DNA from 4 places in the Staphylococcus sp. GW821-FHT11H10 genome. Region 1 is predicted to be linked to each of the others. Evidence: predicted binding sites of a transcription regulator. Region 1 holds the regulator's gene; each other region holds the start of a gene.
What was found. The regulator LexA, encoded in region 1, represses DNA repair genes until DNA is damaged. The targets are predictions, from matches to a motif close to CGAACATATGTTCG.

Region 1 (3,219 bases):
TTGATCTTTCTCGTTAAACATCTTTAATACTTCCCTTCGACTTTAATCATCTTTCGTATATTATAACTTAAAAATATTGAAATTGATAATTGTTTAAACTCAACGAACTATAATCTAATATTTATTAATTTTTATTTTGTTCTTGTATCTTTTTTAATTTTTCAGGTGTCACATCATTACCTTCAGGATCTATCACCTTTGTACTCTCAATTTGTTGTTTAAACCCTTTTCTAAATGCTTCGAGGTATTTCTTACGTAATTTCGATTGCTCTTTAGCTTCAGCTTCAGTTAAACCTTGTTCCTTTTTCTTTTTAGCAAGCTCATTAATTCTATCTATATTTAAATTATCATTAGACATAACTATCACTCTTTCTATATTCCCATTAATATTTTCTCTTTTACTTCATAAAATATAACAAAAAAGAGGTCTGGACAAAAGCTATTGACATTTAAATAGCTTTGACAGACCTCAAATTTATAATCATCTTACAAATGCGAACACTTTGTAGTTATTTTGTTCCCCATTTGTAGTATTTACGTTCTTATTATCATCTTTAATAATTGCCTTTTTAGAAATAGTATGGTCAGTTATTTCGTACGTTTGTTCCATTTGAGCGTTATGATATAAATTCATGAAAAATACTATAAAAACAACACAAGATATTGATACAACAGCTATATTAGTTAATAATTTATTTTTATATTTATTAAACATTACTTTCACCTCTAGAACATTTGTTTGTATAAATACTTTAACAGAACATCTGTTCTTAGTCAACATAAAAACGAACAAATGTTTGTTCAATATTAAAATCAGTGCTATAATATAGTTAAATAAAATTAGGGAGTGCCTATATATGAGAGAATTAACTAAACGTCAAAGTGAAATATACGATTATATTAAACATGTAGTACAAACTAAAGGATATCCACCAAGCGTACGAGAAATTGGTGAAGCAGTAGGGTTAGCGTCGAGTTCAACTGTTCATGGTCATTTATCTAGACTGGAAGAAAAAGGATATATTAAACGAGACCCTACGAAACCGAGAGCCATTGAAATTGTTAGCGAACAAACTAACGATGCAGTTAATATGGAGGAAACAATTTATGTTCCTGTAATTGGTAAAGTTACTGCCGGAATTCCGATTACTGCAGTTGAAAATATTGAGGAATATTTCCCTTTACCAGAACATTTAACATCAACTCACAATAGTGATATTTTTATTTTAAATGTTGTGGGTGAAAGTATGATTGAGGCAGGTATTTTAGATGGAGATAAAGTTATAGTTAGAAGCCAAACCATTGCTGAAAATGGAGACATCATTGTTGCGATGACTGAAGATGATGAAGCAACAGTTAAACGCTTCTATAAAGAAAAAACACGTTATAGATTACAACCTGAAAATAGTACAATGAGTCCTATTTATCTTGATAACGTTACTGTTATCGGTAAAGTTATTGGTTTATACAGAGAACTGTAGTTTTAATTTCTAAAATTTACGTTAACCTCTCTCTTATATATTTCTATATAAAAAGAACTAGCAAAGTCTACAATGTAAACTTCGCTAGTTCTTTTGCTTTTCATTTTCTTTTTTATTCAAAATTTCTTTAACCTTATCTAGAATATCTAGTTTATTAACATCTTTAGTTGTCATAATATCAACTTCCTTATCAACAAAAAGATACCCTTAATAAGTCTCGTTAAAACACTTAGCCCGTATAATTTTCTGTCCAATATGGTTGTCGTTTTTCATTAAAATCAACGCCTACGCCTAGAGTACTGAAATTTGTATTCAATATATTCTTTCTATGACCAAGTGAAATCATTAACCCCTCATGAGCAAATATACTATTTTGTTGCCCATACGCTAAATTTTCACCTGCCACATTGAAATCAATGTCATCATCTTTTAATCGATCAAAAGGAGATTCACCATCTAAATTGTTATGATCAAAGTAATTTTGTTTTACCATGTCTTCACTATGATTTCTTGCTGTATTGGAGACATCTTTTGAGTAACTAAGTGTATTCAACCCATGCTGTTTACGCTCAGAATTAACTAAATCATAATTTTGATATTCAAAGCTTTGTTCTAATGTTGAAGATGGCGCACCGTAATGTTGAGTCAACCTTTTTTCCATGGCATCACTAACTTGAAGTAATGCAGTAACACCATTGTCATTATGTTTATCATAAAAAACAGTTGTATAAATATTATCTTCATGGAAAACATCATACTCATCGCTACTTATATCAACACGGTATCTACCTTTAACAATTTCCTTTAAAGGTTTACCAAGTCTATCCTCAACAACATTTTTAGGGGTGTTATATTTTACCTTAGATTTAGATGTAATGACATTTTGATTACTATATAAAGCATTGACTTTATTTCCTAAATAGCTAACCATTATGAAATTATCGTAATCATTATTGTAATAGGTATACCATTTAGCGCCATATTCATTAGATGTTACTCTTTTAGGTTTCCCCAATTGATTTTCAACTTTGTCTTTAGACATATTCATCTGAATATTATTAATAGCAAAGTCCTGTTCTGTAGGTGTTTTGAGCGTATTGTTTTTTAAACTCGAATCTTGATTCATAACTTGCTGAACTTTACTTCTTACGTCATTCTGTAATTTTACTAGTGTTTGATTTTCCTTTAATGGTATGAATAAAGCTACAACTAATAACACCAAAGAAAACAAAAGAAATTTTTTAATAACATACACCTACCACTCAAGTTTTAATCCTTGTCCCCATTAAAAATTGAATTTCGCACTATAACATAATCGACAGTTGTTAATGATTTTAAATCTTTTCCACCTGCATATGAAATCGAGCTTTGTAAGTCTTGTTGCATTTCAACTAAAGTATCTTTTAATGATCCTTTATGTTCAACAAACATTTTTTTACCTTCAACATTCTTGTGTTCACCTTTTTGGAATTCAGATGCACTACCAAAATACTCTTTATAACGTTTGCCGTCTAATTCAACTGTTTCACCTGGCGATTCTTCGTGAGCCGCAAATAGAGATCCTATCATTACCATGCTTGCACCAAATCGAATTGATTTAGCAATATCGCCATGTGTTCTTAAGCCACCATCAGCGATTATAGGTTTACGCGCTGCTTTACTACAAATATTTAATGCTGCTAATTGCCAACCACCAGTGCCAAAACCAGTTTTTATTTTTGTGATACAAACTCTACCT
Region 2 (3,219 bases), on a different contig from region 1:
TATACCTATTCGGTCATACTTTAAAAGGTGTAGGCGCTGCGGATATTCCTACATGGAACAATTTTACTGGTGAAGCTACTGTTTATGAAAATACATTATCATTCTTAGCTAAACCCGGTGATGTCGTAATATTCAACAGAAATTATGGTGAGGGTTATGGTCATGTTGGTGTCGTCATCTCTGCTACTTCTAACTCTATAACGATACTTGAACAAAACTGGTTGGGTGGTGCTTATTGGACACCACCAGAAGTAACAACAAGACGTACACATGGTTACGACTTCCCTATGTGGTTTATTAGACCGTTCTATGCTAAAGCAACGACTAAAAACAAAGTCAAAAGCAAAGCTAAGCCAGTTAAGAAAGCGAAAGCTAAGAAGGGTAAGAAAATATTACTTGTAGCTGGTCATGGTAAAGGTGCTTATTCAAACGATCCCGGTGCAGTGGCAAATGGATATAATGAACGTGATTTTAATAGAAAAGAGATTATACCTAGAATCAAGAAGTATCTTGAGAGTGTAGGTAATACGGTTGTTTTATACGGTGGCAAATCAATGAACCAAGACTTGTATCAAGACACGTTATATGGACAACGTGTAGGCAACTATTCAGATTATGGTTTATATTGGGTTAAAAAGAACGTGAAACCTGATGTGATTGTAGAATTCCACCTAGATGCTGCTAGTCCACAAGCAAGTGGCGGACATGTCATTGTAAGCGACAGATACCCCGCAGATGATATAGACAAAGCGTTATCTAGCGCTCTAGGTAAGACAGTTGGCAAAATTAGAGGTGTGACACCTAGAAATGATTTATTAAATGCTAACGTTACAGGTCAACTCAATTTAAATTACAGATTGATTGAGTTAGGTTTCATCACTAGTAAAAAGGACATGGACTATATAACTAAGAACATCAATAGTTTTACTAAGCGTATTGCAGAGGCTATCAATGGTAGACAAATCAATGCGCCTAAGAGTAAGCCATCTAAAATAAAAACAACATGGAATTGGGCAGGTAAGTTTACTGCCAACAGTACAATTAAAGTACGCAAGTCACCGGGACTTAAAGGCACTGTGGTTGAAAGTGGCTCATGGTTATACAACGGAGATTACGTTCCGTTTGACCAAGTAATCAAGAAAGATGGTTACTGGTGGATCAGATTTAGATATGTTCAACCGGGTTCAAGCAAAAAAGATTTCTACTGCGCCGTTTGTAAAATTACAGATAAACAACAAAAAATAAAAAAAGAGAAATATTGGGGTAAAATAGACTGGAAATGATATAATTAAATTACCACGACATTACACAAGGGTAGTCCTAGCGACTGCCCTCTTTTTTTGTGTTATAATCAATTCACATGTAGTCATAAGTACTTCCTTTTACATCTATAACCACCCACACATGTCACTGGGTGGCTATTTTTTATGTTTAAGATTTATTAAATTGGGTATAATTGAATCGTCCTGTGTATAATAACAAAAATGGAGGTCTTTAACATGGCAGATGAAAATAAATTCGAACAAGCTAAAGGTAATTTTAAAGAGACAGCTGGAAATGCTTTAGGTAACGAAGAATTGGAAAAAGAAGGCAAACAAGATAAAGCTTCTGGTAAAGTAAAAGAAGTTACTGAAAACGCAAAAGACAAAGTTAATGACTTTGTTGATAAATTTAAGAAATAAGAATAATATAATTAATGTACTTGTCATAAAAAAGAGTGAGTATCGCAAAGAGCTTGCTCTTTTTTTATTTACACAAACGAACATACGTTCTATAATGTTCACAAGGTGATTATTTATGAAAAAAATTAGTCCAGATATGCCTGAACCGTATTGCTATGAAACAGATTATCGTAAAATACCACGTGAATATCTAAATCCACGCATTCCACAAGGACGTGGCATAGTTAAGTGGGCGGCGTTTAAAACATTGCCAGAACAGTATGAGCGTTTAGAACAGTACATAAAAGATCAAGATAAAATAGATAAGCCCGAGTTAAGCGACCATCAACTGAATGTTCTAAACGACACACTCATATTCAAAATGTATCGTGACCCCGAAATTATCGTGAGTTACTTTGAAAATGGGTATATTAAAAAGAAAGAGGGCTACCTACACAAAGTAGACCCACATATGCAATTACTATATTTGTATGAGGGAACTAGTTTAACTACGATTAAATTAAGTGAGATAGTAGGTATAGAATAGAAAAAAACACCTAAATGAATAGGTGTTTTTTTGTAGATTTCTAGTAATTTTCTAGCGACTGACATCAATGTCAGTCGCAAATATGCTATAATATATTTACATTCTCTTGTCATTGCGGACTCGCTTCTTGTATGAAGGATGGATACGACTATGACTTTGACGGTGGGACAGAAACCGTAAAAATGGCCCGCAACCGTATAAGCTATATTTTATAGTCGCGAATGTAATATATAGTAGTGGTTGCGGAGTTTTACCTACTGGCGATTCGTTCCACAGTAGGTTTTTTATGTTATAATCAAATAGAAATTGCGGTACACATCTGCGGAGTGTACTTGAGGTAACTGTTACTGACGGTTGCCTTATTTTTATGTTATAATAAATCTACAATACATCTTTATTACCCAAGTTTGTGATGATTAACAGTTTTATATTTTAAGAGGCTAACGCTATATTCTTACCACGTTCTTATGAGCGTGGTTTTTTTATTTTAACCGCCTCGATTTCGATACGGTTATTCTAAACCCGTCGAATTCGACGGGTTTTATACATAAAAAATATATGGAAGTACACACATTATACATTTATGCATGTGCCTCCAAAGTTGTCTGAGGATTGTTCTACTAAAGCGACGTGTTGACCTTGTGATGCTGCGTACTTGGCAAGTGTCTTTCCTGCTTTACCGAAGCCAATAACTAATAAATTAAAATGTGTCATTTGATGTGTCCTCCTGAAGTGTATCTTTAATTACGTCGTTAATTGTCAAGTTACGATAAAAGTTGAGCGCTAGTGCAGTTTCTTGCTCTTTGTATTTATTCATAGTGGTTGCGATATTTCTAGAGATTGTACAATAGCTTTCTTCGCTACCAGTAAAAATACGTTGTGTTGGTAATTTATCTAACACGAAAAGTTGATACAGTGTATCTAAGGTGATGGTTGGAGTGCGCGCATTAGCTCGATAGCCACCACCTTTTCCACGAATTGAATCTATATATTGTTGATTATTAAGTGTAG
Region 3 (3,219 bases), on a different contig from region 1:
AGTGTAAATAATTAACTTTAATACCCGCTTCTTTCATGTAAGTCGTTAAGTCTTCACTCATTTTTTTAGTTAACGTTGTGACTAAGACACGTTCATCTCTATCAATACGTTCTTGAATTTCACTAAGTAAATCATCAATTTGATTTTTAGTTGGTCGAACATCAATTTTAGGATCTAAAAGACCAGTAGGACGGATAATTTGTTCAATCATTTCATCGGTATGTTCAATCTCATAAGGTCCTGGTGTAGCTGATACATATACCAATTGATTCGTTTTTTGTTCAAACTCCTCAAATTTTAATGGTCGGTTATCCATCGCACTAGGTAATCGGAAACCATGATCTACTAGCACTTGCTTACGCGCACGGTCACCATTAAACATCCCTCTTATTTGTGGCAATGTAACGTGAGACTCATCGATCATTACTAACCAGTCATCACCGAAATAATCTAGTAACGTATAAGGTGTTGAACCTAAAGGTCTTAACGTTAGATGTACAGAATAGTTCTCGATACCCGAACAGAATCCCATTTCTCTCATCATTTCTAAATCATAATTCGTTCGTTGCTCTAGACGTTGTGCTTCTAATAGCTTATTCTCATCTTTTAATTCTTTTAATCTCTCTTCTAATTCCTTCTCAATACGTTCTATGGCAACTTTCATTTTTTCTTCACGTGTTACGAAGTGAGACGCCGGGAAAATCGCGAAATGTTCACGTTCGCGAATGACTTCTCCCGTTAAATAATTAACTTCTCGAATTCGATCAATTTCATCGCCAAAAAATTCAACACGAATACACATTTCTTCACGTGAAGCTGGGAAAATTTCCACCACGTCGCCACGTACTCTAAATGTACCACGTTGGAAATCAATATCATTTCTAGAATATTGTACGTCTACGAGTTTACGAAGCAGTTCACTTCGATCCATTTCCATACCAACTCGAACACTTACTACTAAATCTTTATATTCTTCCGGATTACCTAAACCATAGATACAGCTGACACTGGCTATGATAATGACATCATCACGTTCAAATAATGCACTTGTGGCAGAATGTCGTAGTTGGTCAATTTCGTCATTAATTGAGGCATCTTTCTCAATAAACGTGTCTGTAGAAGGTACATAGGCTTCTGGTTGATAGTAATCATAATAACTAACAAAGTATTCTACTCTATTTTCAGGAAAAAATTCCTTAAACTCACTATAAAGTTGTCCCGCTAATGTTTTATTGTGTGCAATGATGAGCGTTGGTTTCCCCACTTCTTTAATAACATTACTCATTGTAAATGTCTTACCTGTCCCAGTGGCTCCTAAAAGCGTTTGATGACGCTTTCCTTCTTTAACACCTTTGACTATTTTCTCTATTGCTTGTGGTTGGTCCCCTTGTGGATCAAACTCAGAATTCAATTTAAACGGGTAATGTTCCACCATTCTGATAAGCCCTCCTCGAATTAAGCATTCTTAACTATTTTTTAAAACTATGGTGTAAATAAATGATGTACGAATCTTTAACAATGATTTGTTTAAATTTATATCTTTATTCTTAATAAAAATTCTACTGAAATAGCTTAAACGACCTTATTAAGTGAAATTCATAAATTCATTCACTTTATAATTTTCTATTATTTGTAAACTACGCTCACTTAAGACTATTTTATCAAACATATAAATAAAAATACAAACGTTTGTTCGCTTACGTTTGTATTTTCAAAAACATTTATTCTTATTTTATATTCCACTAATGCGTGTGATTTATTCATATATAATTTAATGACGCCCGCTCTTAAATACACTTTAAATTTTCACTTCCATTTGGACAAATTGTGCATTTACACTATAAACCAACTTACAGTAACATTCAAAAGTTCTGTTTAATAATGTTTAGTCTTGATGCTTATGAAATTCAAGGTTATCTATGATGACATATCCAGCTAATAAGGATACTACATCGATAAAGATTATCCATTCATTGTGAAAGAACCCTTTGTAAATTGAAGCAGCTATCAAAATTAATGTCACAATAACACCAACCCATTTACTTCGAGTTATGACACTAAACAACACGACTAATACACATGGAAAAAATGCAGCTAAAGCGTACCAAATCATTTATCTCACCTACTTCTTCGATTTAAAATCGCCATAGTAGTTTCTCGCAATTCTGCTCGAGGAATGAAGTTTTCAGTTAGCATTTCAGGTATGACATTTTCTATGAAATCTTGAACAGAACTTAAGTGATCAAATTGCATGATTGTTTCCAAGCTGTGTTCATAAATTTCAAAGAATAAGTCCTCGGGATTACGTTTCTGTATTTCACCGAACGTTTCATACAATAAATCAATTTTGTCGGCTACGGATAAAATTTGACCCTCTAACGAATCATCTTTCCCCTCTTGTAGTCGTTCTCGATAAATATCTTTATAAGGTTCAGGTATTTCTTCATTAATAAACGTGTCCACCATATCTTGTTCAACTTGAGAAAACAACATTTTCAATTCAGTTTTAGCGTACTTCACTGGTGTTTTAATATCACCAGTAAACACTTCTGCAAAATCATGATTTAGTGCTTTTTCATATAAACTTTTCCAATCAATAGTATTACCATGATGTTCTTCTACAGTCGCTAAATATTGTGCAATCTTAGTAACTTTAAAAGAGTGAGCAGCAACATTATGTTCAAAATATTTAAATTTACCTGGTAAGCGAATTAATTTCTCTAAATCAGAAAGTCTCTTAAAGTATTGATGAACACCCATTTTACCTTACCTCCATACTCTATTAAATAAAGATTATACTTACATTTATTATATCAATCAACATTTCAATGAGAAGTGTCAATTCTTTATACATTGTAAATGTTGAAAAAGTATAAAAAATAAGACCCTCAGCATAGTTTCACACTTAAATGAACTATCGAGGTGTCTTATGTATACAATTTGTCGAATGATTATATTACGATTCGTTAAATTGAATTTGAAGCTTTCATCATTTTATCGAATACTTTGGTTGGCAATATAGCATGTAAAAACACAAGAGGTTTAGCTGCAAATCCTATTAGATAACGTGGTTTAGGTTTATTACTATCTATGGCTTTTGAAATCGCTTTTGTGACTACCATTGGATTTGAAAGCAAATTAGAATGATATTGCTTCTTCATACTTTGAGCCACTTTCATCGCAGTAGCTTCATAGGCACCGCCTTTTGCAGAATCAGCT
Region 4 (3,219 bases), on a different contig from region 1:
CTTTATTTTAGGCATCTTAGTCAAACCAGTCTTAGATCCAATTATGCGTAAAATTTCTAAACGCGTGGCTGAAAGTAAAGTAACTGAGTAGTTACGGAAACGATATTTGTACTATAAAAAGCATTCTAACCTTATAAATGGGCTAGAATGCTTTTTATGTGCTATATATTTATTGTTGCTATGTTTAATTTTTATCTTTAGAATCACTTGAATTACCAGAACTACTTGAACTTTGTGTTGAACTATTGTTAGTTGTCGTTTTATTCTGTGTGCTAGGTTGTGATGTTGATGGCTGTTGCGTAGAAGGTTGTTGTGTACTTGGTTGTTGTGTTGTTTGAGTTTCTTTAGTATTTTTTTCTGAAGTAGCACTTTCTGAACTCTTTTGTCTTGAACTGCTTTCTTTTGTTTTAGATTCTTGTGTTCGAGTTGTCGAGTTATTTTGTTGTGTAGAATAACTTTGTTGCGTGTTTACAGTGTTGTTTGACTTTGGTTCTGATTGTGCATTTTCTCCATTATTAGATGTAGTAGATTGCTCATCAGTTTGTTCTTCTTTCGTTTTATCTTTCTTCTCTTTTTTATCATGCTTCTCAGTTTTATGATCATCACTTGAATTTGATTGTTTAGTACCAGTTGCTGCAAAGAATATTGAAAAACCTAAAGCAACAACAAGTAATAAAATGACGATACCTGCCAATACTTTTTTCAAGGTGTATCCTCCGTCCTTAATTCATTTCTTTATCTTATTATAATAAAACTTCATAAAATAGATAGTATTTACACAATTTTATAATATTAAATTTTGTTTACTAAAATTTTTGATAAATAGGTCTTAAGTACAGTGAATGTTTGTATGTATTGTGCGATAATATAAATGAAGTGTAATTCTAATATAGAAAGAAGGACTAACATGAATAAAGTAGTTAAAACTATTGCCTCAACAACATTAGCATTTGGAACACTTTTAGGAGTGAGTAGCGCTGTATTACCAGTACAAGATACTGCTCATGCAGCAACGCAAACTAAAGGGTATTACTACTCTTATAATGGTTACGTTGATAAAGACGCTAAATTCTTAACAGACAAGAACTTTATTAACGCAATCAAACACGACAACATTAAATTTAATGGTATCAAACTTGCTAAAACAAATAGCACAACTGTAAAAGAAAAGTATAATCAGAAATTTACTGGCGTAACAAGCAATGGCAAAAAAGCGAATAAATTACAATTTATAGTTAAAGGCGATTTAACGTACAGTCAACTTAAAAAAGCTTATGGTAAAGATTTGAAAAAAGTAAAAGGCAACAATAATGTTAAAGGTAGCGGTATTTACGTTTATAAACCAAATAAAGATGGTTTAGCAACATCATTTGTTCTTAATAACAATAAAGTTGTAGAAGTAGATATTAGTTACGTAGGCTTTACAACAAGTAAATAATATTTAGAAGAGCGCATAAATGGGACTTCCTCATCTATGCGCTTTAATTTATCTCTAGTTAAAATAAAACTCATGTTTCAGTGATATGAGTCACTAATTACGCAACACACTTACTCTACATTACAAATAACCTCAAAATCGAGTTTCATCGTTTGTGAACCGTTCTCGTTACTAATTGTGATACAGCGATTTAGCGAGTCGATACGACGTATATACGCTGCAATTGATTGGATATAGCCATTTCTCCAATAACTAATCATTGCCAGTTGGTGCTGTGTGAATTTATATGTGAGCTGTCGATTGATATTTTCGAATTGATCATCTGACAATGAAGGCATGGCAATTTTATTCTGTTCCTCAATAAAATCATTCAATTGTTGATATTGTTCTGGCATTGTTGCAAAGGGAGCCCACTTCACCATGCCACGTCCTTGAGGAATGTTAGCGTCTAGATATTGTCTTGGTATTTTACGATAATCTGTTTCATATTTATACTCATCTGGCGCATTAGGATTTGGAATCATGTTAACCACCTCAAATTCATTATAGAACATATGTTCGCATTTTGGAAGTGGTTTTCTACAATATAAAGTAATTTTATATTTATTTTGGAAAAGTAAAAAAACTATATAAAAGAGCCATAAGTTTAACAAAGGGGAAGTAAACTTATGGCTATAGTTATTACATAATATAACTTTTTGTGAAGGAGTTAATGGGGATGTTACTCCTATATTTAGTATAACATAATTTATATAAAAAAATTATTTAACGATTTGTGAAATTTAATTTTGTGTAATTATAAACAACATTACATCAAATATTAAACACTTCTAATTAGTTAACCAAAATTGTATAACAATCAAGAATGGCGTATGATATGTTTAGTTATAAAGAAAGAAGGCTTCTAATTTGAGAAAAATTACAAAAACATTAGTCGCAACGACATTAGCACTAAGCACATTATTTGGTGTAGGTGTTACAAGTGCATTGACGGACACATCTATTGCACATGCTGAATCTAAAGCTACAACAAACACAACTCATTCTAAAGCGAATGCGACATCTGCATATTACAATTATAAAGGATATGCAGGTCAAGACGTATCTTTTGTATTAGATAAACATTTTAAAAATGCGGTAAAAGCTGAAAATGTTACATTCAATGGTATTAAATTGAAAGCAACAACATCATCTAAAAATGTGAAAAAATATGATCAATATTTTAGAAACGTTTCGAAAGATGGTAAAACAGCATCATTACTTGATTTAAACGTAACGGGTAAAATGACATTGGATCAATTAAATAAAACTTACGGTAAAGATTTACAAAAGGTAAATAACCAAAAGCATAATACAACAGGTATCTATTTCTACCAACCAAATTCAAAAGGAATGACGGTATGGTTTGATGTAGATAACGGTAAAGTTGATCGCGTGGTAATAGGTTATAGCACTGTAAAACAAGCTATGAAAGAATCAAAATAGCATAACTTGAAAGACACCTCAATAGTTGGATGATAAATCTTACTTTTGGGGCGTTTTTATGTAAATAATTAAATTTATAACAGATTTTATGAAATACCCCACACAAAGAAAGACAAAAAAATGATACGTTAAAAGTAAAACATAAATATAGCAGTAGGCTGTATAGGGATAGAGGGAGTTTATAATATGAAAAAGAATAAACGTCTAGATCTCATCGCAACGGTAGTTAAGAATAACCGATTTAACAAAAAGGAAGAGATTGCAGATTACATCGATACGCATTTCGGGGTGCGCTA

Region 2: AC1RRU_RS06470 (YolD-like family protein) is a predicted target of LexA. The motif match lies at 1,760-1,773, and genes of this name have one in related genera.
Region 3: uvrB (excinuclease ABC subunit UvrB) is a predicted target of LexA. The motif match lies at 1,683-1,696, and genes of this name have one in related genera.
Region 4: AC1RRU_RS04380 (YolD-like family protein) is a predicted target of LexA. The motif match lies at 1,986-1,999, and genes of this name have one in related genera.

Annotation. Positions count from the first base shown of each region.
Region 1 is NZ_JBXARC010000001.1:247,281-250,499, reverse strand. It holds gene tkt (transketolase) at 1-21, opposite strand, end outside; gene AC1RRU_RS01295 (DUF896 domain-containing protein) at 125-358, opposite strand; gene sosA (DNA damage-induced cell division inhibitor SosA) at 482-715, opposite strand; gene lexA (transcriptional repressor LexA) at 858-1,481, shown strand; gene AC1RRU_RS01280 (CAP domain-containing protein) at 1,711-2,736, opposite strand; gene guaC (GMP reductase) at 2,751-3,219, opposite strand, start outside.
Region 2 is NZ_JBXARC010000009.1:19,191-22,409, reverse strand. It holds gene AC1RRU_RS06480 (N-acetylmuramoyl-L-alanine amidase) at 1-1,283, shown strand, start outside; gene AC1RRU_RS06475 (CsbD family protein) at 1,500-1,682, shown strand; gene AC1RRU_RS06470 (YolD-like family protein) at 1,798-2,208, shown strand; partial or broken gene AC1RRU_RS06465 (hypothiocyanous acid reductase MerA) at 2,785-2,922, opposite strand; gene hypR (redox-sensitive transcriptional regulator HypR) at 2,909-3,219, opposite strand, start outside.
Region 3 is NZ_JBXARC010000006.1:46,740-49,958, forward strand. It holds gene uvrB (excinuclease ABC subunit UvrB) at 1-1,435, opposite strand, end outside; gene AC1RRU_RS05080 (CsbA family protein) at 1,886-2,113, opposite strand; gene AC1RRU_RS05085 (YfbR-like 5'-deoxynucleotidase) at 2,119-2,760, opposite strand; gene AC1RRU_RS05090 (oxidoreductase) at 2,967-3,219, opposite strand, start outside.
Region 4 is NZ_JBXARC010000005.1:38,187-41,405, forward strand. It holds gene AC1RRU_RS04365 (YhgE/Pip domain-containing protein) at 1-91, shown strand, start outside; gene AC1RRU_RS04370 (hypothetical protein) at 185-706, opposite strand; gene isaB (immunodominant staphylococcal antigen IsaB family protein) at 908-1,438, shown strand; gene AC1RRU_RS04380 (YolD-like family protein) at 1,549-1,962, opposite strand; gene isaB (immunodominant staphylococcal antigen IsaB family protein) at 2,348-2,923, shown strand; gene AC1RRU_RS04390 (arginine repressor) at 3,110-3,219, shown strand, end outside.